Regions from separate parts of the Sulfitobacter sp. R86518 genome, predicted to be linked through region 2. Evidence: riboswitches for the same ligand, from Rfam matches in the RefSeq annotation. Region 2 holds a riboswitch; the other holds the start of a gene.
What was found. A riboswitch is a leader RNA that binds a small molecule or an ion and turns the genes downstream of it on or off. The one in region 2 is predicted to bind thiamine pyrophosphate.
Positions count from the first base shown of each region.

Region 1 (15,213 bases), 1.3 Mb from region 2:
CCCGCCGCCCGGGCGTCAGCGACCCGATCTCGCGTTCCAGCCCAAAGTGGGTCGCGGTGTTGATCGTCGCCATTTGCAGCGCGACCAAAGGATCGCAGCCGCAGTCAATGGCATGGCGCACCACGCGGTTCATATGACCGTCATTCACCAAGGTGCCGGAATGGCAGTCATCGGTGCACAGGATCATGTTGCGCGAATCCAGCCCTTTTTCGGTGATCGCGGTGATCTGTGTTTCCACGTCATACCACGCGGACCCCAGCCGGATCATCGACCGCATCCCCTGACGCATCCGCGCAATGGCATCCGCCTCGCAGGTGCCCTCGTGATCATCCGCAGGGCCGCCCGCCACATAGGCCGCAAAGGCAGGCCCCAGATCGGGTGAGGCATAGTGCCCGCCCACTGTCTTGCCCGCGCGTTGCGTTGCGGCAATCTCGGCCAGCATCTTGGGGTCGCCCGCGGTCACACCGGGGAAGTTCATCATCTCGCCCAGACCGATGATACCGGGCCAGTGCATGGCCTCGGCGACATCCTCTGCCGTGATTTCAAAGCCGGTGGTTTCCAGACCGGGGGCAGAGGGCGCACAGGACGGCATCTGGGTGAAGATGTTCACCGGCTGCATCAGGGCTTCGTCATGCATCATGCGCACGCCTTCCAGACCCAGCACATTGGCGATCTCATGCGGGTCGGTGAACATCGACGTGGTGCCATGGGGGATCACAGCACGGGCAAATTCCGCCGGTGTCAGCATGCCGCTTTCGATGTGCATATGCCCGTCACACAGGCCGGGGATCATATAGCGGCCCTTTGCCTCGATCACCTTGGTCGTGTCGCCTTTGCAATGGCTGGCGTCCGGCCCGACAAAGGCAATGCGCCCCGCCTTGATCGCGATATCATGGTCCGGCAGGGTTTCGCGCGTGTGCACGTTGACCCAGATACCGCCGGTGATAATCGTATCCGCAGCACTGCGTCCTGCCGCAACAGCGACCAGTTGATCGGCCACATCGGGCCACGAGGGGAATGTGTGTTCTTTCATACCTGACGTTGACACGAAGATCGCCCGAGGTTCAAGCCAGAGCCGTCCAGCGCCGTGGCGTTTGCACTGTCCGTGCCGACTGGGCTAACTGTCTGCAACCGACAGGACATAAGGCGACCCCATGAAGATCATGTTTGTGCACCAGAATATGCCCGGCCAATACCGCGAACTGGTGCAATGGCTGGCCGATCAACGCACACACCAGATCTATTTCCTGACCCAACGCAAAAACCCGCCCCGTTTTGATGGCGTCGAGACACGGGTCTACAAGGCGCACCACAGACCGGCAGAGAATGCATATGGGCTGTCGAAGAACTGGGAGGAATCTACCGGCAACGGCTTGGGGGCCGCCCGCGCGGCCAAACAGATCGAGACCCGCGAAGGGTTCAAGCCCGATATCGTGGTGGGGCATGTGGGCTGGGGGGAGCTGACGTTTTTCAAGCAGATCTGGCCCGATGTCCCGATCATCGGCTTCTTCGAGTATTACTACAGCGATACCGGCGGCCCTGTGGGGTTCGACCCCGAAGACCCCGTGACCGAGAATACCCCCTTTCTATTGCACGCGCGCAATGCCGTGCCGCTGGCCAATATCGAAACCGTCGATGTCGGGCTCAGCCCGACCTACTGGCAGCGTGACCGTTTCCCGCAAAGCTTTCACCGCAAGCTCTATGTCTGCCACGACGGGATACGCACAGACCACCTGCGCCCCGATCCGGCGGTGACGCTCAAGCTGGGGCGGATGGATCGCGCGCTGACCAAGGATGACGAGGTGCTGACCTTTGTGTCGCGCAACCTTGAACGCACGCGGGGCTTTCATGTGTTCATGCGCGCATTGCCACGCATTCTGAAACAACGCCCCGATGCGCGGGTGTTGGTGGTGGGGGGCAACGACACCTCTTATGGCGGCAAAAGCAAACACCCCGGGGGACTGCGCGCCGAGATGGAGGCAGAGGTGGGCAAGCACGTCGATTGGTCGCGGGTGCATTTTCTGGGCAAGCTGTCCTACGAGGATTACCAGAGGGTTATTCAGATCAGCCGCTGCCATCTTTATCTGACGATGCCATTTGTGCTGTCGTGGTCCCTGCTCGAGGCGATGGCGATGGGCGCGACGATTGTCGGCTCTGACGTGGCCCCCGTGCGCGAGGCGATTACCCACGGCGAAACCGGTCTGCTGTGCGATTTCTTCGATCCCGATGCGCTGGGCGATCAGGTGGCGGAAGTGTTGGGCAATCCGGCGGCCTATGCGCATCTGGGGCCTGCGGCGCGGGCGCATGTGGTCCAGACGTACGACTTCCTGACCAAATGCCTGCCGGAACATATCGCGCAGATGAATGCATTGGTCCCCGAGGGGCAGCGGATCGCCTTGCCCCGGACCCCCACCACATAGAAAGGACGCCTCATGGAGAAAACCCTGTTGTCGATCGGGCATGGCTTTAGCGCGCGCGCCCTCGCCGCACGGCTGGTGCCGCAGGGCTGGCGCATCGTCGGCACCACGCGCAGCCCCGACAAGGCAGATGCCATCGCGGACACAGGCGTTGAACCCGTCGTCTGGCCGGGGGCCGATCTGGGGGCGTTGATCGCGCAGTTTCCCAATGTGCTCGTCTCGGCCGGACCGGACAGCGCAGGCGATCCGGTTTTGAATGCGGTCGAGGATGCGGTCATTCGCGCCGCGCCCGATCTGCGGTGGGTCGGCTACCTGTCGACAACGGGGGTTTACGGTGACCACGACGGCGATTGGGTGGACGAGGACACGCCGCTGACGCCCTCGACCAAGCGCGGACGCGCCCGTGTCACGGCAGAGGCACGGTGGCAGGCGATCCCCGATCTGCCGCTGCATATCTTTCGCCTCGCAGGGATCTATGGCCCCGGACGCGGCCCCTTTGCCAAGGTACGGGCCGGAACGGCGCGGCGGATCATCAAGCAGGGGCAGGTCTTCTCTCGCATCCATGTCGAGGATATTGCCCAAGCGCTTGAGCTGTCCTTGCAGCGGCCCGACCCGGGCGCGGTCTATAATCTGTGCGACGATGACCCCGCGCCGCCGCAAGACGTGATCGCCCACGCGGCAGAGCTGCTTGGCCTGCCCGTGCCCCCCGCGATCCCCTTTGATCAGGCCGATATGACCCCCATGGCCCGCAGCTTTTACGCGGAAAGCAAGAAGGTTCGGAACGACCGTATCAAGCAGGCGTTAGGCTGGGCACCGCAGTTCCCCACCTATCGGGCCGGGCTGGCGGCATTGCTTGCACAAGACAGCTGACCTTTGGGGGGTATATGCACAATATCGAGGAGCGTAGCCTCACCCATCTGCTGGACGGGATGGAGCAAGCGGCCAGCCGCGAAATGGTCACGATCAACGATGTGCTGAACGAATTCGGAGAGCGGTCCCTGCTTCCGTTCATTCTGCTGGCCGCGCTACTGTTGGTGTCGCCGCTGTCCGGTGTCTTTGGTGTGTCCAGTTTCATGGCGATGGTGATCATCGTGCTGTCGGCGCAGGCGGTCTATGGGCGCAAACGTCTGTGGTTGCCGCAGTTCCTGCTGCGCCGGGAGGTCAAGTCATCGCGGTTGCTGTTCTGCGTGCGGTGGCTGCGCAAGCCTGCGGCGTTTTTTGATCGCCACTCGGGCAAAAGGCTCCAGTTTCTGACGACAGGCCCGATGCGTCTGCTGACGTTGGTGACCTGCGTGATCCTGCCTGTGGGTTGGCCCTTGCTTGAATTCGTGCCCTTCGCGTCGTCCTTCGGGGGCGGGACGGTGGCGCTGTTCGCCTTCGGTCTGTTCACCCGTGACGGGCTTTATGTGCTGCTGGGGTATCTGACGATCCTGCTGACATCGCTGACCTTTTACGCCGTTATTTTCTGATTACCCCAGATAGGCGCGCAGCGCGTCGGGCGGGTTGTCCATCAGCGCTGCGGCAGGCTGCGGCGGATGCGCGGTGCCACCTTCGACAAAGATCACCTGATCTGCGATGCGGCGCACGTCCTCGGGGGCGTGGGTGACCATGATCAACGCGGCTTTGGTCTCTGCGGCGAGGGCGGCCACCAGATCCAGCATGTCGTTGCGCAGGGCGGGGCCAAGTGCGGCAAAGGGTTCGTCGAGCAGCACAAGCGGGCGGGCTTGCACCAGCACCCGTGCGAGGGCCACACGGCTTTGCTGCCCGCCGGAAAGCTCGGCAGGCTTGCGGGCAGCCATCCCCTGAAGCCCGACGCGATCGAGCGCCTCGTGTACACGGGTTTGTTCCGCGGTGCCGAGCCGCACGTCGGGGCGCAGCCCCAGCCCCACATTCTGCATCACGCTGAGATGGGGAAAGAGGTTGTTATCCTGAAAAAGCATCGTCATCGGCCGCGCACCAGGGGCGGCTTGGGTGATGTCCTTGCCCTGCCACAGCAGCCTGCCGGACCTGAGCGGAATGAACCCGCAAAGCGCCCCCAGCAGGGTGGATTTCCCCGCACCCGAGGGGCCGATCACCGCATAGGTCTGCGCGGGCGCTAGGGTCAGGTCAGCGTGCAGGGTAAAGCTGCCTTGGGTGATCTGTGCGGTCTCAAGCGTCAGCATGCCAGCGCCCTCCCTTGTCGAATATCCAGAAAATCCCAAGCGACAGCGCCAGCAGGATCAGGGCCGCACCGGCCGCGGCCTCCATCCGGTAGGCCCCCATCAACCGGTACATCTGCAGCGGCAGGGTGGCACTGTCGGGGTCGGCGAACAAGGCGATGACCCCCAGATCCCCCATCGACAGGGCACCGGTCAGCCCCGCGGCAAAGCCGATCTGCGGGCGCAAGCGTGGCAGGATCAGCCAGCGCCAAAGCGGCCATCCGGTCAGTCCCAGCATCTGCGCCTGCCGGCCATAGATCTGCACCGTGTCGCGCAGTCGGGGCACCAGAATACGCAGGGCAAAGGGCAGGGCCATCAGCGCATTGACCAGCGCCGTGACGGGTAGGGCCAGCGCAAAGGGGCTGGCGAAAGGATTGATCAGAATGAACCAGCCGGTGCCGATCATCAGCGGAGAGGCGGCTAGACCCAAGAGGCCGACGGCCTCTACCCCGCCGCGGGCGCGGGTCGCGATCCATCCGGCAAGGGGCAGGGCCAAGGCCAGCAAAACCACCACGCTGATCAGCGCCACGGTGAGTGAGGTGCCCGCTGCCTGCCACACGCTGGCGGGCATTTGCGGCAGGCCGATCACCCCGCGCAGCACGACCGAGGTCAGGGGCAGCAGCAGAAACCCCGCCGCCAACGTGATGAACAGCGCGTCGAGCCCGCGTTGCAGCCCACCACGTGCGTCCCAGCGGTGCAGGGGTCGGTCCTGCCCGCCGCCCAGACTGATCGCGGGGATGATCCACAGCGCCAGCGCGGCGGTGCTGCCCGCAAGCCCAAGCTGCACCAGCGACAGCAGGGCTGCACGGTTCAGGTCAAAGTCGAAACGGAACGCCTGATAGATCGCAAGCTCGATCGTCGTGGCGCGGGGGCCGCCGCCGAGGGTCAGCGCGACCGCAAAGCTGGTCAGGCAGATCACAAAGATCAACGCTGCGGTGCCGGGCAGGATTTGCCGCAGGAGGGGAAGCTCGATGCTGCGAAATACCGCGCGCGGGGTCAGGCCAAGCTGTGCGGCCAGCCGGAACCGTTCCGCGGGCACGGTCTGCCACGCCTGCAACAGTAGCCGCGTGGCCAGTGGGAGGTTAAAGAAGACATGCGCCAGCACCACGCCGTGCAGCCCGTAGATCGTGATGCCGGGCAATCCGACCGCCGCCAGCGCCGCATTGAGCCAGCCCGCGCGGCCAAAGACCGCAAGCACCCCCAGCACGGCGACAATCACCGGCAGGATGAACGGTGCCCCCAGCAGCGTGACCAGCAACCCGCGCCCGACAAAGCGCCGTCGCGCCAAGGCGCGGGCGACAGGGATCGCCAGCACGGTAGACAGCAGGGCGGAAAGCGCGGCCTGTTGCACAGTAAACCGGATCGCGGACCAATCGGCCGGGCCAAGCCCGCTGCCGAACTCGGCCCGCCACAGCACCGCCCCCACCGCAGCAAGGATCAGCGCCGCAACCAGAATGGCGGCGCTGACGCCGGATTTCGTGCTTATTGCGACAGCGCGGAGAGCCATTCGGCCAATGCTTCCTCGCGCAGGGCGGGCACGTCATCGTTTGGGATCAGCAGCGCCTTGCCCGGTTCGATCAACTGTTCAAAGCCTTCGGGCAGCCCGCCTTGGGGCGTGACGGCAGGGTACATCCAGTTGGTCGTGGGCAGCACCGATTGCGCCGCGTCCGATACCATGAACTGCATGAACTGATCGGCCAGCTCGGGCTGGTCGCTGCCCGCCAGCTTGCCGACCACTTCGATCTGCATGTAGTGGCCTTCGTCAAAAGCGGCAGCGGCTTTGGTCGCGTCCTCTTCGGCGATCAGGTGGTAGGCGGGGGATGTGGTATAGCTCAGCACCATGTCGGCCTCGCCTTCAAGAAACAGGCCGTAGGCTTCGGACCAGCCCTTGGTCACGGTCACGACGTTATCTGCCAGACCTTCCCAGATCGCAGGGGCCTCGTCGCCATAAGCGTCCTTGACCCACATCAGCAGGCCCAGACCGGGGGTGGAGGACCGCGGGTCCTGGATCACGATCTTGAGGTCACTGTCGGCCAGCGCGCGAAAATTCGCGGGCGGGGTCAGATCAGCGTTATGGACAAAGGCGAAATAGCCCCAGTCATAGGGGGCAAAGCTGTCGTCTTCCCATGTGACCGGCAGGTCATAATCCGCGTTCACTGTGGCGGGCGCGAACAACCCTGTTTCCTTGGCCGCCGCGATCAGGCTGGTATCAAGACCCAGCACCAGATCGGCGTCAGACCGCGCGCCTTCCAGCTTGAGCCGCGCCAACAGCGCCGCGCCATCGCCCATGCCTACGAATTTCAGATCGCAAGCGCATTCCGCCTCGAAGGCCGCTTCGATCACAGGGCCGGGGCCCCATTCGGCGACAAAGCTGTCGTAGGTATAGACCACCAGTTCGGGCGTCTCGGCCCATGCCTGCGTGGCGAAAAGCGTGGTGGCAGCAAGTGTAAGATACTTCATGGCATCCTCCAAAATGCGGCGTCAGAAAGCGTTGGAGGTGTATCCAGACCTTCCCTCCGCCGGTGTTAACCGGTTCAGGTTCAACGGGTCCGTGCGCGCACATCTCAGCCTGTCAGGCCCCCCGAGGTGTCTTATCGGTAGAACGCCTGTCGCCCGCGCGCAAGGTGAAACCCCTTGAGGCATGGTGCAGCCCCCGTTAAGGATCACCGCCAAAGGAGCACCGCCCATGTCGATCAACAGCTTTGGCCATCTTTTCCGCGTGACCACCTGGGGCGAAAGCCACGGGCCTGCTTTGGGGGCCACGGTGGACGGCTGCCCTCCCGGTGTGACGATCACCGAAGAGATGATCCAGCACTGGATGGACAAGCGCAAACCCGGCCAGAACAAATACACCACACAACGCCGCGAGGCGGATGAGGTGCGCATCCTGTCGGGCGTGTTCGAAGGTGTCACCACCGGCACGCCGATCCAGCTGATGATCGAGAACACCGACCAGCGGTCGAAAGATTACGGCGACATCAAGGACAAGTTCCGGCCCGGTCACGCCGACATCACCTATTTCCAGAAATACGGCATCCGCGATTATCGCGGGGGCGGGCGGTCCTCGGCACGTGAAACCGCATCGCGTGTGGCGGCGGGTGGACTTGCGCGCGAAGCGATCAAGGCGATTGCGCCGAATGTGCAGATCACCGGCTACATGGTGCAGATGGGCCCCCACAAGATCGACCGCGATGCGTTCGATTGGGACCAGATCGAACAAAACCCGTTCTGGGTGCCCGACGCCAAAGCGGCAGAAGAGTGGGCGGCGTATCTGGACGGTCTGCGCAAATCCGGATCCTCCGTCGGTGCGATCATCGAGGTGACAGCGCGCGGCGTGCCCGCGGGCCTTGGCGCGCCGGTCTATGGCAAGCTCGACACCGATCTTGCCGCCGCGATGATGAGCATCAACGCCGTCAAAGGCGTGGAGATTGGCGAAGGCATGTCCGCCGCCATGCTGACCGGAGAGCTGAACGCGGACGAGATCAGCATGGGCCCCGACGGCCCTGTCTATTCGTCGAACCACGCGGGCGGTATTCTGGGCGGCATCAGCACCGGTCAGGACATCGTGCTGCGTTTCGCGGTCAAGCCAACGTCAAGCATCCTGACCACGCGCAAGACAATCACCAAATCCGGCGAAGATACGCAGATCATTACCAAAGGCCGCCATGACCCCTGCGTTGGCATCCGCGCCGTGCCGGTGGGCGAAGCGATGATGGCCTGCGTCCTGCTTGACCATATGCTGTTGCACCGCGGTCAGGTTGGCGAGAACCGCGGCATCATCGGCTAAGTCGCGCGGAACGCTTGGATTTTCCGCATGTTGGCGGGAATACGACGCGCAAGTTGACGCGGGGTCTTGCAACTTGAAACCTGCAGGCGCAAGCATGCGCCATGCAAAGCACCACGACAGAGCACCGCCCCGGCCGGGCCATCGCCCTTAAACTGGGGGCAGTCTTTCTGTTCTCGGTCATGGCGGCCCTCATCAAGATCGCGACGGCAACCGTGCCCGCCGCCCAAGCGGTGTTCTACCGGTCGTTCTTTGCCTTCCCGATGATCATCCTGTGGCTATGGCAAAGCGGCGACCTGCGCGACGGGCTGAAGCCCAGCAATCTGATGGGTCACGTCTGGCGCGGCGTTTTCGGGACCACGGCGATGGCGCTGACCTTTGCCGGGCTTAGCCTGCTGCCCCTGCCAGAGGTCACCGCGATCGGCTATGCCACGCCGCTTTTCACGGTAATCTTCGCCGCGATATTCCTGGGCGAACAGGTGCGTGTGTTCCGACTGTCTGCGGTGGCCGTGGGGTTGATCGGCGTGCTGATCGTTCTGTACCCCCGCTTTACCGTAGGCGGGGATAGTGTGTCGCAGCTTGCCATGCTGGGCGCGATGATGGTGGTTGCCGCGTCGATCATGCGCGCGCTTGTCCAGATCCACGTGCGCCGATTGGTGCAAACCGACAGCACGGCGGCCATCGTGTTCTATTTCTCGCTCACCGCAACCTGCCTGTCGTTCCTCACGCTGCCCGCAGGCATGGTGATCAACTGGGAGCCGCTTTGGTGGGTGAACCCCGGTTGGCAAGTCTCGGCGCTGTTGATCCTGTCGGGCATGATCGGCGGGGTATCACAGATCATGATCACGGCCTCTTACCGCTTTGGCCCGGTGTCGATGCTGGCCCCGTTCGACTATGCCTCTATGCTGTTCGCGGTGTTGATCGGCTGGGTGCTTTTCAGCGAAATCCCGACGCCTGCAATCCTAATCGGTGCCGGTCTGGTCATCGCCGGCGGTGCCGCGATCATCTGGCGGGAACGGCAGTTGGGACTGGATCGATCCAAATCCAAGGCCAGCAGCACGCCGCAGGGAACGCCCAGCTGACCGGTTGAAATTACGTGCCCTGATTGAATTTCATGTTAGCCTAACCCTCTAGGGTGTGGAGCAGCGGATATCCCGTCGGTGCTGCACCCTGTTTTCTGGGAGGGAAGAAAGATGAAATTTACCAAGATTATCGCAACTGCCGTGTCCATCGGCGTCGGGGCATCTGCCGCATGGGCGCAAGACTGTGACCATTCGCATTGGGGCCCTGACGACCAGCTGGGATCGGCGAACCTGATCTCGACCGAGCGCACGTTGCAGGCCGCCAAGCTGATCAAGCAGGGCAAATCGATGCCGCTCGGGATCGTGATCGGGCCGGATACACCTGCCTTCCCGCCCCGTTCGCTGAGCCTTCAGGTGGTCCAGCCGAACCAGCACGGCGGCCAAAAGCTGTCGTCCTTTGGCTACGAGGGCAATTATAACGACGATCTGCTGCAAACCTGGATCGGTATCGGGTCGCAGTTGGACGGGCTTGGGCATCTGGGCGAAGACGGGATGTATTATAACTGCCTGGACGAAAAGGAAATCTCGGCGATCAGCGGCCTGACCAAGTTGGGAACGCATGCCGTGCCGCCCTTGGTCGGGCGCGCCGTGATCATCGATATGGCCAAGCACATGGGCAAAGATGTGTTGGCCGCCGGTGAGCATTTTGGCGAGGCAGAGATTACCGCCGCGATGGAGGCGCAGCAGATCACGGTAAACGAAGGTGATATCGTGCTGTTTCACACGGGCTGGACCGACGGCATGATGGAAAGCGACCCGACGGCCTGGGGGTCCACCGAACCGGGGCTGAATAACGAAGGCGCGGTGTTTATGGCATCGATGAACCCGATGGCCGTGGGCGCAGACACATGGGGCCTAGAAGCCATTCCACCGAAAGAGGGGGACAAGGTGTTCTATGGCCATGTCACGCTGCTCAAGGATAACGGCATCTATATTCTGGAGACGATGAACACAGGCCCGCTGGTCGCGGAAGGCGTGCAAGAGTTCATGTTTGTGCTCGGGCAGCCGCTGATCAAGGGCACGGTACAGGCGATGATCAATCCGGTCGCGCTTTACTAATACGACGTGCTGCACCGCAGGCGCGGATATGAAAACGGCGCGGGGGGAGATCCCCTCGCGCCGTTTGTTTTGATGGGGCAGTTCAGGACCGGACGAGCTTTTCGTAGTCTTCCGAAATCTCGCGGGTGAGCGCGCCGACCTCGAAGGTGTAGTCGCCGATCTGTCCGACGGGTGTGACCTCGGCCGCGGTGCCGGTCAGCCAGCATTGCTCGAAGCCTTCCAGCTCTTCCGGCATGATGTGGCGTTCGTGCACGGTCAGGCCCTTTTCCTTGAGCATCCCGATGACGGTCTGACGGGTCAGCCCGTTGAGGAAGCAATCGGCCAGTGGCGTGTGCACTTCGCCGTCCTTGACGAAAAAGATGTTCGCGCCGGTCGCTTCGGCCACATAGCCACGGTAGTCCATGAACAGCGCGTCGGAACAGCCCTTGGCCTCTGCCGCGTGTTTGGAGGTGGTGCAGATCATATACAGGCCCGCTGCTTTGGCGTGCACGGGGATCGTTTCGGGCGACGGGCGCTTCCACTTCGAGATGTCGAGCTTGGCGCCCTTCATCTTGGCGTCGCCGTAATAGTTGCCCCATTCCCAGCCCGCGATGGCCAGACGTACAGGGTTGCGCGCCGCCGAGACCCCCATGTCGGGGCCGGCACCACGCCACGCGACCGCACGGACATAGGCATCGGTCCAGCCGTTCGCCTTGAGCATTTCGTATTTTGCGGCTTCGATCTCGTCCACGGAATACGGGATTTCGAAGTCGAGGTATTGCGCCGATTTGCGCAGCCGTTCCGAATGCTCGCGGCCTTTGAAAATCTTGCCATTGTAGCAGCGTTCGCCCTCGAACACCGATGACGCATAGTGCATGGCGTGGGTCAGGATGTGGACATTGGCGTCGCGCCAATCGACCATTTTACCGTCCAACCAGATTTTGCCGTCGCGATCGTCGTATGCGCCGTCCATGATGTATCCTTCCTCAAAGCACCTCGGGATTTATGAAAATTGCGTGAAACCCGCTGCGTGCAGACATATAATTACGCAAAACATGGGATTCGATAGCCTTTGACTCTTGGAAAGTCAATAACGCTGACGTAAGCTCTTGGCGCAGCAAGGGGAGAGTATAATGGCAGACGGACGCGGCCCATCATCACACACGGGCGAGAACCTGCTGTTCCTGACGGATGAACAGCTGCGGCAGGGGATCGAGGCGATGTTTTTTGCCTACCGCGGTTTTACAGCCGACCCTGACAAGATCCTTGTGGATATGGCCTATGGCCGTGCGCACCACCGTGCGATCCACTTTATCAACCGGGCGCCGGGCACAACGGTAAACAACCTTCTGGGGATTTTGGGTGTTACAAAACAATCCCTTAATCGTGTATTGCGCACGCTAATCGCCGATGGTCTTGTCAAAAGCCAAGTGGGAAAAGCAGACAAGCGGGAGCGGCACTTGTATCTGACTGACGCCGGGCGCGCGCTCGAACAGACATTGTCTGATGCACAACGGATGCGGATGCGCAGTGCGTTCCGCGACGCGGGCCCCGAGGCGGTCGCCGGTTTCCGCACCGTGCTAGAGGCGATGATGGACCCCGAAATGCACCATTGTTACACCCGTCTGAAGGAAAACGGCGCGTGAACGAGGCCGACGCACACCTGCTGATCGTCGATGACGACGAACGTATTCGCACGCTGCTGCAGAAGTTCCTGATGCGGCACGGATTCCTTGTGACCTCGGCCCGCGATGCCGCCCATGCGCGGCGTATTCTGGCGGGGCTGGATTTTGACCTGATCGTGCTGGATGTGATGATGCCGGGCGAGGATGGTCTAAGCCTGACCCGCAGCCTGCGCGAAGACATGCAAACGCCGATCCTGCTGCTGACCGCCAAGGGCGAGACGGGCAACCGGATCGAAGGGCTGGAAGCGGGGGCGGATGATTACCTTGCCAAACCGTTTGAACCCAAAGAGCTGCTGTTGCGGATCAACGCGATCCTGCGGCGTATGCCCGACACCCGCGTGGCTGATACCGCGCCCAAGGTGCTGTCGATGGGGCCGATCCGCTATGACATCGAACGCGGAGAGCTGTGGCAGGGCGACGATCTGGTGCGGCTGACCGCCACCGAAATCCAGCTGATGCGCATTTTCGCGGCCCAACCGGGTGCTGCGCTTAGCCGGTCAAAACTGGTGGAGGAACTGGGCCGTGACCGCGGGCAGGCGCAGGAACGTGCTGTCGATGTGCAGATCACCCGTTTGCGCCGCAAGATCGAAGACAATCCCAAACAGCCCCGCTATCTGCAAACCGTGCGCGGCGCGGGCTATATGCTCGCCCCCGACTGATCACCCGCTGCCTTGGCGGTAAATGTGGTGTCGTGGCGTAAGAGAATTTGCGCCCAAGAAATCGGCACGGTCACTGGAAGCCATGGCGCGGGCGGGCTATGGTCAGGCCAAGTTTGATTGATGGGATTCACGGCAATGACGGATACTCCGGTAGAAGAGATGAGCTTTGAGGCAGCGATGGCCGAACTGGAAAAGGTTCTGGGCCAGCTGGAACGCGGCGATGTGGCGCTGGATGAAAGCATTTCGCTTTACGAACGCGGGGCCAAGCTCAAGAAACGCTGCGAGACCAAGCTGAAGGAAGCCGAAGAGAAAGTCGCGCAGATCACGCTGGATGGCGACGGCAACCCTGTCGGAGTGGCTCCCGTTGGCGGGGTTTGACATCTCGCTTGAGACAGAGCTGACGCGCAAACCGTTTCATGCGGCCATGCCCCATGCTGCGGATCTGGCGATTGGCCAGATCCTGCACGGGCTTGGCGGGTTGGACGGCACCGTGGCCGAGGCGATGCGCTATGCCGTGACAGGCGGCAAGGGCCTGCGGGCCTTTCTGGTGATCGAAAGTGCGCGGCTGCACGGGGTGATGGACGCGCAGGCCGCCCCCGCCGCCGGCGCGATCGAGGCGCTGCACGCCTATTCGCTGGTGCATGATGACATGCCTTGTATGGATGATGACGCCCTGCGTCGGGGTCAACCCACGGTCCATGTGAAATGGGACGAGGCGACGGCGGTTCTGGCGGGCGATGCGCTGCAGACATTGGCGTTTGAACTGGTCGCGGCAACGGGCTGCGGCGACGCTGAGCGGGTTGCGCTGGTCACGGGGCTGGCGCGGGCTGCCGGTGTGCGCGGCATGGTGGGCGGGCAGGCGATGGACATCGCCGCCGAAACCGCGCGCCAGCCGCTGACGCTGGACCAGATCACAACGCTTCAGGCCGGCAAGACCGGTGCGCTGATCGAATGGGCCGCGACGGCGGGGCCGGTGATGGCGGGCGATGATGCCGCCGCGCTGCGCAGCTATGCGCACAACCTCGGGCTGGCGTTCCAGATCGCGGATGACATTCTAGACGTCGAAGGCGATGCCGCCACGGTGGGCAAGGCCGTGGGCAAGGATGCCGATGCGGGCAAAGCGACCTTTGTGTCGCTGCTGGGGCTGGACCCCGCCCGCGCCCGTGCCCGTGATCTTGTCGATGCTGCCTGTGATGCCCTGTCCCCCTACGGCAGTGACGCCGAAACCTTGCGAGACGCGGCCCGCTTCGTTATTGCCCGCAAAAGCTGATCCGGTGGAGAGCCAGATGACCGATAGACCAGATACGCCCCTTTTGGACCGGGTGAACCGCCCTGCCGATCTGAAGAATTTCTCGGATGCAGAGCTGGTGAAACTGTCCCATGAACTGCGGGCAGAGACGATTTCTGCCGTATCAGAGACGGGCGGCCATCTGGGCGCGGGTCTGGGCGTGGTTGAACTGACGGTCGCGATCCATTCGGTGTTTGATACGCCCAAGGACAAGCTGATCTGGGACGTCAGCCACCAGTGCTACCCGCATAAAATCCTGACCGAACGCCGCGACCGTATCCGCACCCTGCGGATGAAAGACGGGTTGAGCGGATTTACCAAACGCAGTGAATCCCCCTACGACCCCTTTGGTGCTGCGCATTCGTCGACCTCTATCAGCGCGGCTTTGGGCTTTTCGGTGGCGCGTGATCTGGGCGGCAATGTCCCCGAAGGTCTGGGCGATGCGATTGCGGTGATCGGCGATGGGTCGATGTCGGCGGGCATGGCCTATGAGGCGATGAACAACGCGGGTCATCTGAAAAAACGGATGTTCGTCATCCTGAACGACAACGAGATGTCGATCGCGCCGCCGGTGGGGGCGATGTCGACCTACCTCAGCCGTCTTTATGCCGAAGAGCCGTTTCAGGATTTCAAAGCCGCGGCCAAGGGCGCTGTCAGCATGTTGCCCGGCCCGTTTCGCGAAGGGGCCAAGCGCGCCAAGGATATGCTCAAGGGCATGGCCGTGGGCGGTACGTTGTTCGAACAGCTTGGGTTTTCCTATCTCGGGCCGATTGACGGGCATGACCTGAACCAGTTGCTGCCGGTGTTGCGCACGGTCAAGGCGCGGGCGACGGGACCGGTGCTGATCCATGTGATCACCAAAAAGGGCAAGGGCTATGGCCCCGCCGAAGCCGCCCGTGACAAGGGCCACGCGACCGCCAAGTTCAATGTGCTGACGGGCGAGCAAAAGAAAGCGCCGTCAAACGCGCCCAGCTATACCCGCGTCTTTGCGGACAGCCTGATCGCCGAGGCTGCAAAAGACGACAAGATCTGCGCCGTGACGGCCGCGATGCCGGATGGGAC
Region 1 is NZ_JAXHCA010000005.1:26,546-41,758, forward strand. Features, by position in the region: gene ade (adenine deaminase) at 1-1,033, opposite strand, end outside; gene SJY36_RS00870 (glycosyltransferase family 4 protein) at 1,155-2,420, shown strand; gene SJY36_RS00875 (SDR family oxidoreductase) at 2,433-3,287, shown strand; gene SJY36_RS00880 (exopolysaccharide biosynthesis protein) at 3,302-3,886, shown strand; gene SJY36_RS00885 (ATP-binding cassette domain-containing protein) at 3,887-4,579, opposite strand; gene SJY36_RS00890 (thiamine/thiamine pyrophosphate ABC transporter permease ThiP) at 4,566-6,122, opposite strand; gene thiB (thiamine ABC transporter substrate binding subunit) at 6,098-7,075, opposite strand; TPP riboswitch at 7,110-7,209, opposite strand; gene aroC (chorismate synthase) at 7,302-8,402, shown strand; gene SJY36_RS00905 (DMT family transporter) at 8,504-9,481, shown strand; gene SJY36_RS00910 (cyclase family protein) at 9,593-10,540, shown strand; gene SJY36_RS00915 (branched-chain amino acid aminotransferase) at 10,623-11,492, opposite strand; gene SJY36_RS00920 (MarR family winged helix-turn-helix transcriptional regulator) at 11,653-12,165, shown strand; gene SJY36_RS00925 (response regulator) at 12,162-12,863, shown strand; gene SJY36_RS00930 (exodeoxyribonuclease VII small subunit) at 12,999-13,241, shown strand; gene SJY36_RS00935 (polyprenyl synthetase family protein) at 13,195-14,133, shown strand; gene dxs (1-deoxy-D-xylulose-5-phosphate synthase) at 14,150-15,213, shown strand, end outside.
Region 1: linked by a shared signal. The riboswitch ahead of thiB (thiamine ABC transporter substrate binding subunit) and the one ahead of thiD (bifunctional hydroxymethylpyrimidine kinase/phosphomethylpyrimidine kinase) in region 2 are both predicted to bind thiamine pyrophosphate.

Region 2 (15,213 bases):
GGCCATGGCGGCGGGGTCACCGGCTTTGGCGACAGCGGTGTTCAGCAACACCGCGTCAAAGCCCAGCTCCATCGCTTGTGCGGCGTGCGAGGGCAGGCCGATGCCCGCGTCGATCACCAGCGGCACGTCCGGAAAATGCGCCCGCATGGCGCGCAGCCCGAAAAGGTTGTTCAGCCCCATCCCCGACCCGATGGGCGCGCCCCAGGGCATCAGCACCTCGCAGCCCGCCCGCAGCAATCTATCCGCGACCACAAGGTCTTCGGTGGTGTAGGGAAAGACCTGAAACCCGTCCTCGCTCAGGATGCGGGCGGCCTCGACCAGACCGAAGACATCGGGCTGCAACGTGTCCTCCTCGCCGATGACCTCGAGCTTGATCCAGCGTGTGTCGAACACCTCGCGGGCCATATGGGCGGTGGTGACGGCCTCTTTGACGCTGTGACATCCGGCGGTGTTGGGCAGCACATGGACGTCAAGCGCGCGGATCAGTTCCCAGAAGTCCTGACCGGCGCGATCCCGTCCGCTTTCGCGCCGCAGCGATACGGTCGCCACCGCCGCCCCGCTGCGCGCAAAGGCTTCTGACAGCACCTTGGGCGAGGGGTATTGCGCGGTGCCCAGCATCAGACCATTGGCAAGGGTTTCTCCGTAAAAGGGGCGCATCTTAGCCTCCTTGCATGGGGGCGAGCACTTCGATGCTGTCGCCGGAGGACAAGTGGTGGCTGGCCCGCAGGCTGGCGGGGATAAAGCTGCCATTGACGGCGGTAGCGACTTTCGCGCCGCCAAATCCTTCGGACTCTAGCAGGGCGGCAAGCGTGGGCGCCTCATTGTCGAGCGGGGCACCGTTAAGCTGTAGTTTCATGGAAAATCTCCGGTGTTTTGGCTTCAAGGATCAGGTCAGCCACCATGGTCGCCAGCGCGGGGGCGAGCAGGAAACCGTGGCGATACAGACCGTTGGCGCGGATCAGATTGCCCTGCCGTTCGATGCGCGGCAGGTTGTCGGGGAAGGCGGGGCGGCTGTCGACGCCGATCTCTAGGATCTCGGCCTCGCCAAAGGCGGGGGACAGTGCGTAGGCTGCGCTCAGCAGTTCAAGCACGGACCGCACGCTGGCATGGGCACCGGCGCGGCCTTCGACCATTGTGGCCCCGAGCATGTAAATCCCGTCACCGCGCGGTACGAGGTAGATCGGCACACGTGGGTGCAGCACGCGGATGGGGCGGGTGATCGCGATATCGGGGCAGGACAGCAGCGCCATTTCCCCTTTCACGCCGCGCAACTCAGGCAGATCGGCGCGCGCGTGATAGCCGCGGCAATCAACGACGAGGCCGCCTTGCGCCAGCGCTTCGGGGGCGGCCTCGCCCTGTTCGAAACTGGCCCCATCGGCCACCAGCCCGCGCCACAGCTCTGCCAGCGCAATGCGGGGCGACAGGTGGGCCTCGGTCTGGAAATAGAGCCCTTTGGCAAAGCGGTCGCCAAGGTCGGGTTCAAGCGCCGCAATCTCTGCACCCGTCAGGGTTTGGTGGCTTGTCGTGCGGCGCGCAAAGCGGGTCAGATCGCTGCTGTCCCGCGCCGGAGAGATCACAAGTGACCCGCGTCGGTGCAGCGATGTGGTGTGTTGGTCCCACCAATCCGCCGCCCTTTGGCCCAGCCGGATCACCGGTTCCTCGGCGCTTTCACCTTCGCAAAACGGGGCGAGCATGCCGCCAGCCCACCAAGAACACCCTTGCGGACCGGGCTGGCGGGCTCGGTCGATCAGATGCACGCGCATCCCGCGATCCAGCAAGACACGCGCGATACACAGCCCCGCGACGCCCGCGCCGATGATGGTGACCTGCGTCATGACCAGACCGCGTGGAAGTGATGCACTGGCCCGTGGCCCGTGCCGATATCGAGTTGATCCGCGGCGATGATGGCGCGGTGCAGATAGTCATGGGCGGCCTGTACCGCCGCGCCAAGGGGTTTGCCGTGGGCCAGCCCCGCAGCGATGGCCGCGGCGTAGGTGCATCCCGTCCCGTGGGTATTGCGCGTGTCGATGCGCGGCGCGCTGAGCCATGTGACACGCTCTGCGGTGACCAGTGCGTCGCTACAGATATTGCCCGCGCTATGGCCGCCCTTCATCAGCACCGCCTTCGGCCCCATCTTTAGCAACGCGCGGGCCTGCGTGACCATCTGGTCGGCGCTGTCAGCCTCGGGCTGGTTCAACAGGCGGGCGGCTTCGGGCAGGTTGGGGGTCAGCAGATCGGCGCGCGGCAGGATATCCGCGACCAACGCTGCGACGGCGTCTTCTTGCAACAGCGCATCGCCGGATTTTGCGATCATCACCGGATCAACCACGACGGCCCCCCGAAACGCGGAGAGCGCAGCGGCCACCGCCTGAATAATCTGCGGAGAAAACAACATGCCCAGTTTGATCGACTGCACCGAAAGATCGGACAGCACCGCATCGATCTGGGCCGCGACGATGGGGGCGGGGATCTCGTGTACCGCGCTGACGCTGCGCGTGTTCTGCGCGGTCACGGCGGTGATCACGCTGGCGGCATAGACACCATTGGCCGACATCGCCTTGATATCGGCCTGAATACCGGCACCGCCGCCGCTGTCGGAACCGGCGATGGTCAGGGAAATGGGGGTCGTCTTAGTCACATGCTCGCCTTTCGGTGGTGGGCAAGCAGACGCAAGAATGAGCTTTGTGGCGTGGACCCAAGGCCGTTGCACAAAGATACCCGTTCCCTACGCCGGTATTGCCCGGATCAGGTTCGACGGGTCGGTGCACGCACCTCTCAGCCCCCTAGGGCACCCCGACGGATAGATGTTGGAACTGCGGCCCCCGTGGGGGCGTGCAGCGTCGTTGCCTTAGGCGTAGCCAAGTTCGGCAAACGGTGCAAGCCGCAAAATATTCAACCAAGGGTGGCGATATTTTGGGCAAAACGGGCGCGGTTTGGACAGCCCTCCTGACGCTTGTCAGCCGAAACAACGCCTCGTAACCCAAAGCAACGTAACGTCACATTTCCCATATTCTGGGGCGTTAACCCTTTGGCATCAGCAAACTAGGGGTGATCGCGCAAAGACCCCGCGCGGCTGCGGTATCAAGTTCTGTTCTGCGGTATTGGCATCGAAATATCTTGCCCCTAGGCTGATTGACAGATTGAGTCGGATACCCTCGGGAGGAGGGGGCCGACACTCGGGAGGATGCGTTTTCTGGCCCGTTTTACGGGTCATTCCGGACGCGTCGCGACAAGCATTGGGAGGTGCTGCGTGACATCTGCAAAGATCACATCTGCGTCCTGCGCATGGGCATCCGTAGTTTTTGCGGTGCCTGTGATCCTGCGATCCCGAACAATCCAAAGATGTACAACAGGGAGAGAGACCACATGAAGAATATGACACGTTTTGCCAAGGCCGCTGTCGGGTCCTTTGCGGTATCCATGGCGCTTTCGGGCGTCGCGATGGCGCAGGAGTATGAGTGGCCGCGCATGCTCGTGATTGCCACGCCGGGCACGTCGACAGGCAGCTTTGCCTCGACCAACGGTTGGGGGCCTGCGTTGCAAAAAGAAACCGGCACCACCGTGCGGATCGTTCCCGAAGACAGCGAGCCCATGCGCTACAAACGTTTGACCGACCGCGAAGACATCGCGATCGCGTCGGTTTCCGCGTCGGAAATGGCGTTGCAAGCGGAAGGGGTCGGCGGCTACGCCTCGGCGAAACCCATGCCGCAGCGGATCTTGTGGCACCACAACGACACCCCTTGGGGCTTTGTTGTGGCTGGCGATTCCGAGCTTCAAAGCCTTGAAGACATCGGCAAAGGCGGCGTGCGCGTCACCTCGGGCGTGTTCTCGCCCGCGATTGTCTCTGCGATCACCCAGGCCCTGCCTGCCTTTATCGGCATGACGCCCGAAGAAGCACAGGAAAAGATCGAATTCGTCCCGGCCTCCAGCTACGGTGAAAACTGTCGTTCGGTTGTCGAGGGGAAGTCCGATGTGGCCTATTGCTCGCCGATCTCTTCCGTTCTGTCCGAAATGGAAGGCGCGCCGGGCAGCATTCGCTGGCTGCCGATGGATCCCGCCAACACAGAAGGTTGGGACGGCTACCTCAGCTACCGCCCCATGACGATCCCCTCGACCATCTCTATGGGGGTGAGCACCGCCAAGGGTGTCGAGTCCATGACGTCGAACTTCGTCTATGCCGTGCCGGTCACCGCAGAAGAGGATTTCGTCTATAACATGGCGAAGTGGATGAATGAATCCCACGACAACTACAAAGGATCGCACGCGCTGGCGACCCGCATGTCGCTGGAGCATTTCCGCAACTTCCTGGATGCAAACCCGATCCCTGTGCACGAAGGCACGGTGAAATACCTGCGTGAAATCGGGGCGTGGACCGAAGAAGACGATGCCTGGAACAACGAGGCCATCGAGAAGATGGACGCGTGGATCGCGGCACGCAACGCCGGCATGAAAGAGGCGATGGAGCAGGGCGTCGAGATGAATTTCGAGAACCAGGAGTATCTCGACATTCTGGCCAAGCACACCGACGGGCTGGAGCCGTTCCGCTCGCGTCTGTAACGCCGCGCCGGACCGTCATCGACGGCAAAAGACAGGGCGGAGCACAGCGTGCTCCGTCCTCCTAAGACACTGCCACAGCGCCCTTATTTTCAGGATCATCCATGTCAGCAACACAACACTCTCCGGCGGCTGAAACGGCTGTCGAACCCTCGTCCGAGACGACGCGACTGGGGGGATTATTCTCGTTCACCAGCATCGCTTTTGTGCTGCTGTGTACCTTTGGCCTCGGGATGGGGCTGGCCTATGTATTCGGCGTTCCCATCGGCGGGCGGCGTCTGATCGAGGGGCAGTATTACTGGGTCTTCATCGGCACCTTCCTTGCGGCGGCGTTCATCGCGCTGCCAGCGGTGAAATCGCACACCCATGTGCCGATCTATGACATCGTGGCGGCCGCCGTGGGCTTTGGCATCTGCATGTGGTTTTCCATGTATGCATGGGAGATCGTGCAGGCGGGCTGGACCAATTTCTACGCGGGCGTCGTGCTTTGGCTGCTGATGCTTGAAATCGCGCGCCGGTCGGGGGGCATCCCCTTCTTGCTCGTGGTGCTGGTGCTGGGGCTTTACCCGCTGGTGGCCGATTACTTCCCCGGTTTGCTGATGGGCATCCCTTATACGTTTGAACGCATGATCGAGGCGCATGTCTTCCGCACCGAAGGGTTGATGGGCATTACCACCAAGATCGTGGCCGAGATCGTGCTGGGCTTTCTGGTCTTTGCGGGCGTGCTGATCGCCACGGGGGCGGGGCAGTTCTTTATCGATCTGGCCAATGCGGGCTTTGGCAAGTACCGCGGCGGTCCAGCGAAAGTATCGATCGTGGCCAGCGCCTTTTTCGGGTCGCTGTCGGGGTCGATTTTCTCGAACATCGCGGGCACCGGGTCGATCACCATTCCGACTATGAAAAAAGTCGGCTACCCGCCCCATTACGCTGGCGCGATCGAGGCCTGCGCCTCGACCGGCGGGGTGGTGATGCCGCCGGTGATGGGGGCGATTGCCTTTGTCATGGCGATCACCATCGGTGTGGATTACGCGACCGTGATGGTGGCCGCGATCCTGCCGTCGGTGTTGTTCTACTTTGGCCTGATCCTGCAAGTCGACGCCTATGCCGCGCGCAAGGGGCTGGTGGGGATGAAACCCGAAAACCTGCCCTCGGCCCGCGAGGTGATGAAGCGCGGCTGGCCCTTCTTGCTGGTCATGATCTTTCTGGTCTGGGGCCTGCTGTATATGCGGTGGGAGTATTACGCCCCGTGGTACGCCAGTGCGCTGATGATCGCGCTGAGCTTCCTGCAACGCGAGACCATGATGACGCCTGCGCGCATCTTTGAAACCCTGCGTCAGGTGGGTACGCTGGTCACACAGACCGCAGCGATCATCCTGCCGATTGCCTTTGTGGTCAGCGCCTTGACCATCACCGGTGTGACAGGGTCGATGACCTCTGGGCTGGTCGCTTTGGGCGGGGATAACGTCTATCTCGTGATCGCGCTTGGGGTTTTGGCCTGCTTTGTCATGGGCATGGCGGGGCTTGCGATTGTGGCCTACATCTTCCTTGCGGTGACGCTGGCGCCCGCGATCATCGAAATCGGCGGGTTGAACACGGTCGCGGTGCACTTTTTCATCGTCTACTACGCGATGCTGTCGGTGATCACGCCTCCGGTGGGGGCTGCGGCGTTTCTGGCGGCGACGATTGCGGGGGCCAAGCCGATGCTGACCTCCTTCACTGCGATGCGGTTGGGGGTGGTGATCTACTTTGTGCCGCTGTTCTTCCTGTTCCAGCCTGCGCTGGTGCTGCAGGGCGATCTGACGCCGCTGATCTATGTGCTGCCGTCGATCATCATCGGCATCACGCTGCTGTCCGGCGGGCTTGAGGGCTATCTGCTGGGCGTCGGTATGGTGCGGCCCTGGTTGCGTCTGCCGCTGGGGATCGCGGGCTTTGCCTTCAGCTTTCCGGGGCTGACGACGACGCTGATCGCGGGGGTCGCCTCGGCGGTGCTTGTCGCGGTGATCTGGCGGGACAACCGCAACGGCGTGGTTGCGGTCCCTTAAGATTTGGCGCGCGGGGACATCCCCGCGCGCCGCAGTTCATGACGTTTGCGAAGGGCGCAGCTGTGCCGTCCCCAAGGCGCTCAGCGCCAGCATCAGCGCCGCCGTGCCAAGACACAGCGCCAGCCCCCCCAGTTGATAGGTGAAGCCTGACAAAAGCGTGCCTACCAACCGACCGGCCGCGTTGGACATATAGTAGAACCCCACATCCATCGTGACCCGCTTTGCATCCGTAAAGCTGAGGATCAGATAGGAATGAAGCGCCGAATTCACCGCGAAAATCGCACCGAATACCAGCAAACCGATGACAATCGTGACCGTCAGCGCGGGGGATGGCGCAGGCGTGATCCAGACCAGCGCGGCCAGCAGGGCAGGCACGACGACCAGCGCAAGGTTCCAGTGGCGGGCCTGTGCGAGCGTGTCGCCCTCGGTCCGGCCTGTGGCCCGCAGTATCTTGGGGGCCCAGCCTTGCACGGCCCCATAAAGGATCGTCCACACCGCCATAAAGCTGCCGATCATAAAGAAAGCCTCCCGCTTGCTTTCGACGCTGCCATCGGAGAGCACGGCGTAGAAATAGATCGGGATGCCCACGACAAACCACACGTCGCGCGCCCCGAAGAGGAACAGCCGCGCGGCGCTGAGCCAGTTGATATTGCGGTTCTTGGACAGGACTTCGGTGAACTTGGCATCCTTGCGTCCCACGGGCAGGCCCGCGGGCATACCGATGATGACGCCGATCAGGATCACAAACAGGATCGCCGCCATCACCAGCGTCGACGGCACAAACCCCAGCAGCGCCAGCATCCCCGCACCCAGCAGAAAGCCAGCGCCCTTGACCGCGTTCTTCGATCCGGTGAGCAGTGCGACCCAGCGGAACAAGCCGCCCCCTGTGGTGGGGGCCAGCAGCTTGACCGCGGATTTAGAGCTCATCTTGGCCAGATCCTTGGCCACACCCGACAGCCCTTGCACCAGCATGACAAAGACGACAGAGGCGGCGACGCTCCAGGCCGGATCAAGCTGTGTCAACGCCAGCAGCGCGACCACTTGCAACGACAGCCCCGCATAAAGCGTCGAGGTCAGCCCGAAGCGCGCCGCGATCCAGCCCGCCGACAGGTTGGTGACCACGCCCGCGATCTCGTAGAGCACAAACAGATAGGCCAGCTGTACCGGAGAGAACCCGAGCGTGTGAAAATGCAGCAGCACCAGCATCCGCAGCGCGCCGTCGGTCAGCATAAAGGCCCAATAGGCGGCGGTGACAGTGATATAGGCGGTAAAACCGGCAGGGCGTGTCACAGCTTGCCGCCCACCATCAGCGCCACATCCACCAGTCGGTGCGCATAGCCCATTTCATTGTCATACCACGCATAAATTTTGACCTGCGTGCCATTCACCACCATCGTCGATGGCGCATCCACGATCCCGCTGCGGGTGTCATTGGTGTAATCCGACGACACAAGCGGGCGTTCCTCAAAGCCCAGAATACCCTTTAGCGGCCCCTCGGCGGCGGTTTTGAACAGGGCGTTGACCTCTTCCACACTCGTCTCACGCTCCAGCTCGAACACGCAGTCGGTGATCGACGCATTCAGCAGGGGCACCCGCACGGCGTGGCCGTTCAGCTTGCCGGTCAGCTCCGGATAGATCAGCGTGATCGCCGTGGCGGACCCCGTGGTGGTAGGGATCAGGTTGGTCAGCGCCGATCGGGCGCGGCGCATATCCTTGGCGGGGCGGTCCACGATGGTTTGCGTGTTGGTCACGTCATGGATCGTGGTGATCGACCCGTGTTTGATCCCGATCCCTTCCAGCAGCACTTTGACAACGGGGGCGAGGCAGTTGGTGGTGCAGCTCGCCGCGGTGACGATGCTGTGCTTGGCTGGATCATAGGTGTCGTCGTTCACGCCATAGACGATATTCGCCGTCGGCCCGTCCTTGACGGGGGCAGAGACAACAACCTTTTTCACGCCCGCCTCGAAATAGGGGGCAAGCTTGGCCTCTGTCTTGAACGCACCGGTGCAGTCGATCACCACATCCACCCCCTCCAGCGGCAGGTCTGTGATCGATTTGGTGCTGGTCACGGGGATACGCGTGCCATCGATGGTGATCGCATGTTCCTCTGCGCTGAAGGTCGCAGGCCAGCGCCCGTGGACGGAATCAAACTCCAGCAGATGGGCGTGCATCTCGGGGTCGCCAACCGCGTCGTTGATAAAGGCGATCTTGGCCCCCTGTTCCAGCAAGGGCCGCAGGGCGAGTTTTCCGATGCGGCCAAGGCCGTTCAAAGCATAGGTTGTCATCGTGGTTTATCCTGTGGTCACTGGGTCGGCCCCGATGGCATCGACCCGTTTTTGCAAGGCAGCGCGATCCAGCGCTTCGAAAGGCAGGGCGGTGAAGGCCAGAAGCCGGTTGTGCAGCGCGCCATATGTCTGTTGAAAGGCCAGCCGGCGTTCCGCTTCTGTCCCTTCGGCTTTGACGGGATCGGGCATGCCCCAATGCCCCGACACGGGCTGGCCGGGCCAGGTGGGACATTCCTCGTTTGCGGCGTGGTCACAGACGGTAAAGACGAAATCCATCTGCGGCGCATCGGCGGTCTGGAATTCAGAGATATGTTTGGACCGCAGCGCGTCGATGCTGTGGCCCTTGGCTTGCAGCATCTCGACCGCAAGGGGGTTAAGCTCGGACCGGGGCAGGGTGCCCGCGGAATAGGCGGTGAACCGGTCGCCCGCCATGTCCCGCAGGATCGTCTCTGCAAAGATGGAGCGGGCGGAATTGCCGGTACATACGAAAAGCACGTTGAATTTTGTCTGGGTCATCATCTGCGTCCTGTTAATGAGGTCAGAGAACGGGGGCGGGCAGAGATCAGCGCGCCCCCGACAACAATCCACGAACAACCCCGATACGACCTCGCCCGCCGCATCAAGGTTGATGGTGTACAAGAGCCGCGTCCCGTCGCGCCGCTGCGAGATCAGCCCGACTTGCGTCAGCGCCGACAGATATACCGACGCCGTGCTGGATTTCAGCGCCAGTACCTGCGCGATTTCCCCCGCAGGCAAAGCATCCGGATAGCGCCGCATCAGCAGGCGAAACACGGCCAGCCGCTGCGGGTGGCTCAGGGTGGCGAGTTCGATCTGTGAGTAGTGTTTCCATATTTCATGGATATGTGAAATATAGATTGGGCGTCAACACCTCTATTCGATCCTGCCAAAGGTTTTTTGCCGCGGGGGTGCGTGTTGGGTGACGTGGCGTTTCAGGGGCAGGGTGTCTTGCGCGCCCTTGGCTTTGCGGGCATCGATTGGGAAACAGCGCGCCCGCGCGCGGTGACAGACGCATAAAGGACCCGACATGACAGATGTGACCCTGGCCGAGGTATTGGCGACAGCAGAGCAGGATGGCACCGCGCCGCGCTATCAGGTGCCAGAGAACTGGGCGCAGGGGCGTACGGCCTTTGGCGGATTTACCGGTGCCTTGCTGGTCAATGCGGCCCGTCGGGACCGCCCCGATCTGCCCGCGCTGCGGTCGGCGCTGATTAACTTTACCGCACCCGTGTCGCAGCCGCCCACGATCCATGCCGAAGTGCTGCGCGAAGGGCGCAACATCACCACCATCGCCACCCGCGCTGAAATCGACGGCAAGGTCGCGGCAACGGGCACGTTTTCTTTCGGCCATGCGCAGGAAAGTCAATTGAGCGTGGGCCATACCGCGCCCGCCGCCCCCCAAGGGCCGGACGACACGCCCTCTTACTTCCCGCCCGCATTGAAACGCCCGCCGGTGCGGTTCTTTGTCAACTTCGAGGTCAAGCTGATCGAGGGCAGCCTGCCGTTTTCAGGGTCCGATCGCGGCTATGTCCGGATTTGGGCGCGGCACCGTGATCCGGCGATGTGGGGGACGCTTGAAGGGCTGATCGCGATTGGCGACGTGCTGCCCCCCGCCGCTTTCCCGATGATGACGCGGCCGGGGCCGAATTCGTCGATGAACTGGATCATCAACCTGTTGTCCGATCACGCCAACACCCGCGACGGCTGGTATATGATGGAGACACAGCTGACCGCCGGTAACGGCGGCTATAGCTCTCAGGTCATGCGGGTCTGGAATACGGATGGGGATATGGTCGCAGACGGCATGCAGTCGGTGATCATCTTCGCCTGACGCCACGCTGTCGCCCGATAGGATAAGCCCGGCCCGAGGATATCAGGCCGGGCTTTTGCACGTGTCAGGGGCGGATCTACTGCGCCGCGATCTTGGCCGATCTGGACGCGGGCTTGGCCGGTGCCACATGCATGCCGAGCCGTTGCAGAAGGTCGTTGTCTTTCCACGTGGCCGGGTTTTCGGTGGTCAGCAACTGGTTGCCCACAAAGATCGAATTCGCCCCCGCCAGAAAGCACAGCGATTGCAGCTCGTCGCTCATCCCGGTGCGGCCTGCGGAGAGACGCACGACCGAGGCGGGCATCAGGATACGCGCCAAGGCCACCAGCCGGACCAGCGCAAAAGGGTCGACCTTTTCGGATTTTCCCTGCACTGGCACGCCTTTGACCGCGTTCCACAGGTTCACCGGCACGCTGTCTGGGTGGCTGGGCAGCGTGGCGAGGGTGACCAGCATGCTGATCCGGTCCGCCTCTGCCTCTCCCATCCCAAGGATACCGCCGCAGCAGACCTTGATCCCGCCCTTGCGCACATGTTCCACCGTCTCAAGGCGGTCTTCCATCGTGCGTGTTGACGCGATCTCGGCGTAATACTCGGGCGAGGTATCGATGTTGTGGTTGTAGAAATCGAGCCCGGCATCCTTGAGCTTGGTCACCTGCTCGGGCGACAGCATCCCCAGCGTCATGCAGGTCTCTAGCCCCAGATCGGCCACGCCGCGCACCATATCGGTCAGCTTGTCCATGTCGCGGTCCTTGGGGCTGCGCCATGCAGCCCCCATGCAGAACCGCTGCGCGCCCGCATCCTTGGCGCGTTTGGCGGCGGCGATGACCTCCTGTGCGCCCATCAGTTTGGTCGCTTTGACGCCGGTGTCGTAATGCGCCGATTGCGAACAATAGCCGCAATCCTCGGGGCAGCCGCCGGTCTTGATGCTCAGCAAGCTGGCGGTTTCGATCGCCGTGGGGTCGAAATGCGCGCGGTGCAGCGTTTGCGCCTGATGGATCAGGTCGGGGAAGGGCAGCGCGTGGATCGCTGCCGCTTCGTCGAGGGTCCAGTCTGTACGGATCATTGATCACGCCCTTTCAGCCGCGACAGGCCAGACAGCAGTGTCGCCACCAGCAGCACCTTGACCACATCACCCAGCAGGAAAGGGGTCAGCCCTGCGGCCAGCAGCTTGGATGCGGGCACGAACAGCGACAGCCACGCCAGACCACCGGCATAGACCACGGTCAGCCCCGCCAGCATCGCCAGCACGCGCCCGATCCAGCCGCGCCCCATCGCCAGCCAGCCGGTCAGACCCGCCGCCACAAGGTAACCCAGCAGATAGCCGCCCGTCGGCCCGACCATATAGCTAAGCCCGATGCCGCGTTCAGGCGTGCCGGAGAACACCGGAAGCCCCGCTGCACCAGCGCCAAGATAGGCCGCCATGGCCGCCAGCCCCAGACGCGGGCCAAGGGTGAGGGCGACAAGAAAGACCGATAGCGTGTGCAGCGTCATGGGCACCGGCCAGAACGGGATCTGGACCTTGGCCCCCAGCGTGATCAGCGCGGCACCGGCCAGCGCGAGGCCAAGGCCCTGCGCGAAGGACGGGTTACGGGGTAGGGATGTAATCGCAAGTGCCATCTGGTTTCCTCCGAGTGATAGCTTTCAAGGTCTATCCCAGTAGGACGAAGGACGCGCCTTCTGACAATTCAGATTATAGATAATTATCTGAAAAACTCGGAAGTGCCTGACCCAGTTTGATTTTTTAGGGTGCGACTGCGCTTGCCGATCCACCCCACGTGGCGCGAGAGCGTGGTACAGGCCAGATCCACCTGACCTTTACGCAGCGCGTCGAGGATCAGACGGTGATCGTGATCGGTGCGGGCTTCCCAATTTGTCCGCCACGCCCGCAGAATGAACCGCGCGCTTGCCGCTTGCAGGTCGTCAATCGACCGCATCAGACGCGGCATCTGGCAGGGTTCAAGAATTAATCTGTGAAAACAGCGGTTTGCCTCTTCCCATTCATGTACATTCTGGGCGCTGTCGCCTTGCAGGTTGGCCTTTTGCGCCTTGGCAAGGATATCGGGCGTCAGGTTGGGTGCGGCGTGCCGCAGGGCGAGCGCTTCGAGGCTGGCGCGCATTTCAGCGACTTCCCGCAGCTCTGCCATATCGAAGAAAGTGACGCGAAATCCGCGTCTTGGCAGGCTTTCTGCAAGTGATTGTGTCTCTAGCAAACGAAAGGCTTCGCGCACAGGCACATGGCTTGCGCCGAATTCCTGCGCGATGTGGTCTTGCCGCAACCGCGCGCCCGGGGCCAACTGCCCCGAGATGATGCGGTCGGCTAATATGCGCGCAATCCGGGCGGAGTGGGTCTCTGATCTAGGTTGGGTCATGGATTATAGATAGTTTTGACCGTCCCCCTTGTCGAGCGGGTAAACTCAGACCGTCCGCAGCAGCAATCCCCCCGCCAACAGGGCGACACCAAGCCCGGCGGCAAGCTCGATCAGGGCGGCGATCTGGGCTGCACGGGGGGCACTGGCCCACCCGGCGAGCACCCCGCCGCGCAACGCACCGGCACCAAGACCCACGGCGATGGTGATGGTCCCGGTGCCAAAGGCCATCGCGAAAGCACCGGCAATCCCGACGCCCGCGATCCCCATCTGAAGCGTGATGATCAACACGAACAACGCCCCCGTGCAGGGCCGCACCGCGATAGATCCGATCAGCAGCAGCGTCTCGCGCAGGGTGGTCGCCTGTCGAACCTGTTCAGCGGTGGGGCCATGCGCATGGCCACAGGTGGCGCAGATACCGTCATGGTCGTGCTGGTGGTGATTGTGGTGATGATCTCGCGGCGAGGGAAGCGTCGCGCGGAAATGGCGCAGGCCCCGCCAGAACAGCCACAGCCCGACACAGGCAATCGCGCCATAGCTGACGGGGGCCATAATCGCCTCTGTCAGCGAGATCATACGCTCGCGCCCCAAGTGCAACAGGCTCACGCCGGTATAGACCAGAGCCACCGCCGTCACGGCCTGACCCAGCGACGACAGCAGCGCGATCACCGACAGTCGCAGCATCGGCACAGCCTTGGCCGCGCCATAGCCGCCGATCAACACCTTGCCGTGACCGGGGCCTGCGGCATGAACCACGCCATAGGCGAAACAGGCGGAAAGCAGGGCGGTTATCGCCTCTGGCTGGCCCGCACGCACGGCGCGCAGCGAGAGGGCGATGCTGTTTTGAAACGCGCGTTGATGCGCCGCAGCCCATTGCGCCAGCCGGTCAAAGCCGCCGGTCCACCACAGCGCGGCAAGGGCGATGACCACGCCCAAGGCGATCACGGTCAGGGCGCGGCGCATGTCACATTCACCGTCGGGGCCATTTGCGCGCCGATATCCGGCAGACCCGCGTCGGAAGGATCGGTCTGGGCATCAAGCTGGGCGAGCTGTTGTTGCAGCGCCTCCATCGTGGCGGTGACATCGGGCATGGCGACGCGGGCGCGACAGGTCGGTGCGCGCGTGGTGTCTATTGCAGTCGTGATATCGTAGGCGGTGTAATAGGTCGCATCATAGGGTTTGATCGTGATTGCTGTCCCTGCGGGTACTGCGGTTTCCAGCGCGCGGGTGTGCATCGTGGTGATCTGTCCGTTGTCAAACTGCGTCGCAATCTCGGTCGGGCCGGACAGCGCGATATTGCTCGCCTCGGCGCTGAGGACCAGATCGCCGTTGAACCCGTCGACCCACTGCATGTCAAAGCCGTTCAGCGTCGCAAGCTCCGTTTCCGTGAGCGCCCCGTCGCCGTCGGCATCAAGGCCCATATCCTCGGTCACCAGCAAGGAATAGAGCGCGTCATACTGCCAGGTCACCCGCACATGGGTCAGTTGCCCTTGATCGTCGGCGACAAGCGAGAGCTGCGTGTCGATAAACACATGGGGGTGCGCGGCCAGCGGCGCGGCCCAGAGGGTGAGGACAAAAGGGGCAAGCTGTCGGATCATAGCGGTGTGATACAAGTCTTGGACAGGGGGCGCAATTGCGCGGGCGGCGGATAGGCGCGCTTCCACTCGGCGCGGTTTATCCACCCATGCGACGGCTCAGGTAACGTTCAAGCTGGGCCATACCGTCATAGATAAGCACCGCAAAAAGCCCCACGATCAAACCGCCTTGCAGCACATAGGCGGTGTTATTGGTCAGCAGCCCGGCGATGATGACTTCGCCCAGGGTGCGCGCGGCAACGGTGGAGCCGATGGTGGCGGTGCCAAGGGCGATGACGACGGACAGGCGGATCCCGGTCAGGATCACGGGCAGGGCGAGGGGAAGCTCCACCCGCCACAGGCGTTGCCAGCGGTTCAGCCCCATGCCGCGTGCGGCCTCCATCGTGGCGGGGGGCAGGGTTGATAGGGCGGTGATCGCGTTCTCGAAGATCGGGAGCAGCCCATAAAGAAACAGCGCCACCAGCGTCGGCCCCGCCCCGAAGCCCAAGGCAGGCACGGCAAGCGCCAGCACCGCGACGGGGGGGA
Region 2 is NZ_JAXHCA010000005.1:1,298,206-1,313,418, forward strand. Features, by position in the region: gene SJY36_RS07250 (thiazole synthase) at 1-657, opposite strand, end outside; gene thiS (sulfur carrier protein ThiS) at 659-856, opposite strand; gene SJY36_RS07260 (FAD-dependent oxidoreductase) at 840-1,835, opposite strand; gene thiD (bifunctional hydroxymethylpyrimidine kinase/phosphomethylpyrimidine kinase) at 1,832-2,638, opposite strand; TPP riboswitch at 2,706-2,806, opposite strand; gene SJY36_RS07270 (TAXI family TRAP transporter solute-binding subunit) at 3,367-4,557, shown strand; gene SJY36_RS07275 (TRAP transporter permease) at 4,659-6,596, shown strand; gene arsJ (organoarsenical effux MFS transporter ArsJ) at 6,633-7,886, opposite strand; gene SJY36_RS07285 (ArsJ-associated glyceraldehyde-3-phosphate dehydrogenase) at 7,883-8,881, opposite strand; gene SJY36_RS07290 (ArsR family transcriptional regulator) at 8,888-9,658, opposite strand; gene SJY36_RS07295 (thioesterase family protein) at 9,927-10,730, shown strand; gene bioB (biotin synthase BioB) at 10,807-11,790, opposite strand; gene SJY36_RS07305 (biotin transporter BioY) at 11,787-12,344, opposite strand; gene SJY36_RS07310 (GntR family transcriptional regulator) at 12,428-13,096, opposite strand; gene SJY36_RS07315 (nickel/cobalt transporter) at 13,142-14,056, opposite strand; gene SJY36_RS07320 (DUF1007 family protein) at 14,041-14,691, opposite strand; gene SJY36_RS07325 (ABC transporter permease) at 14,768-15,213, opposite strand, start outside.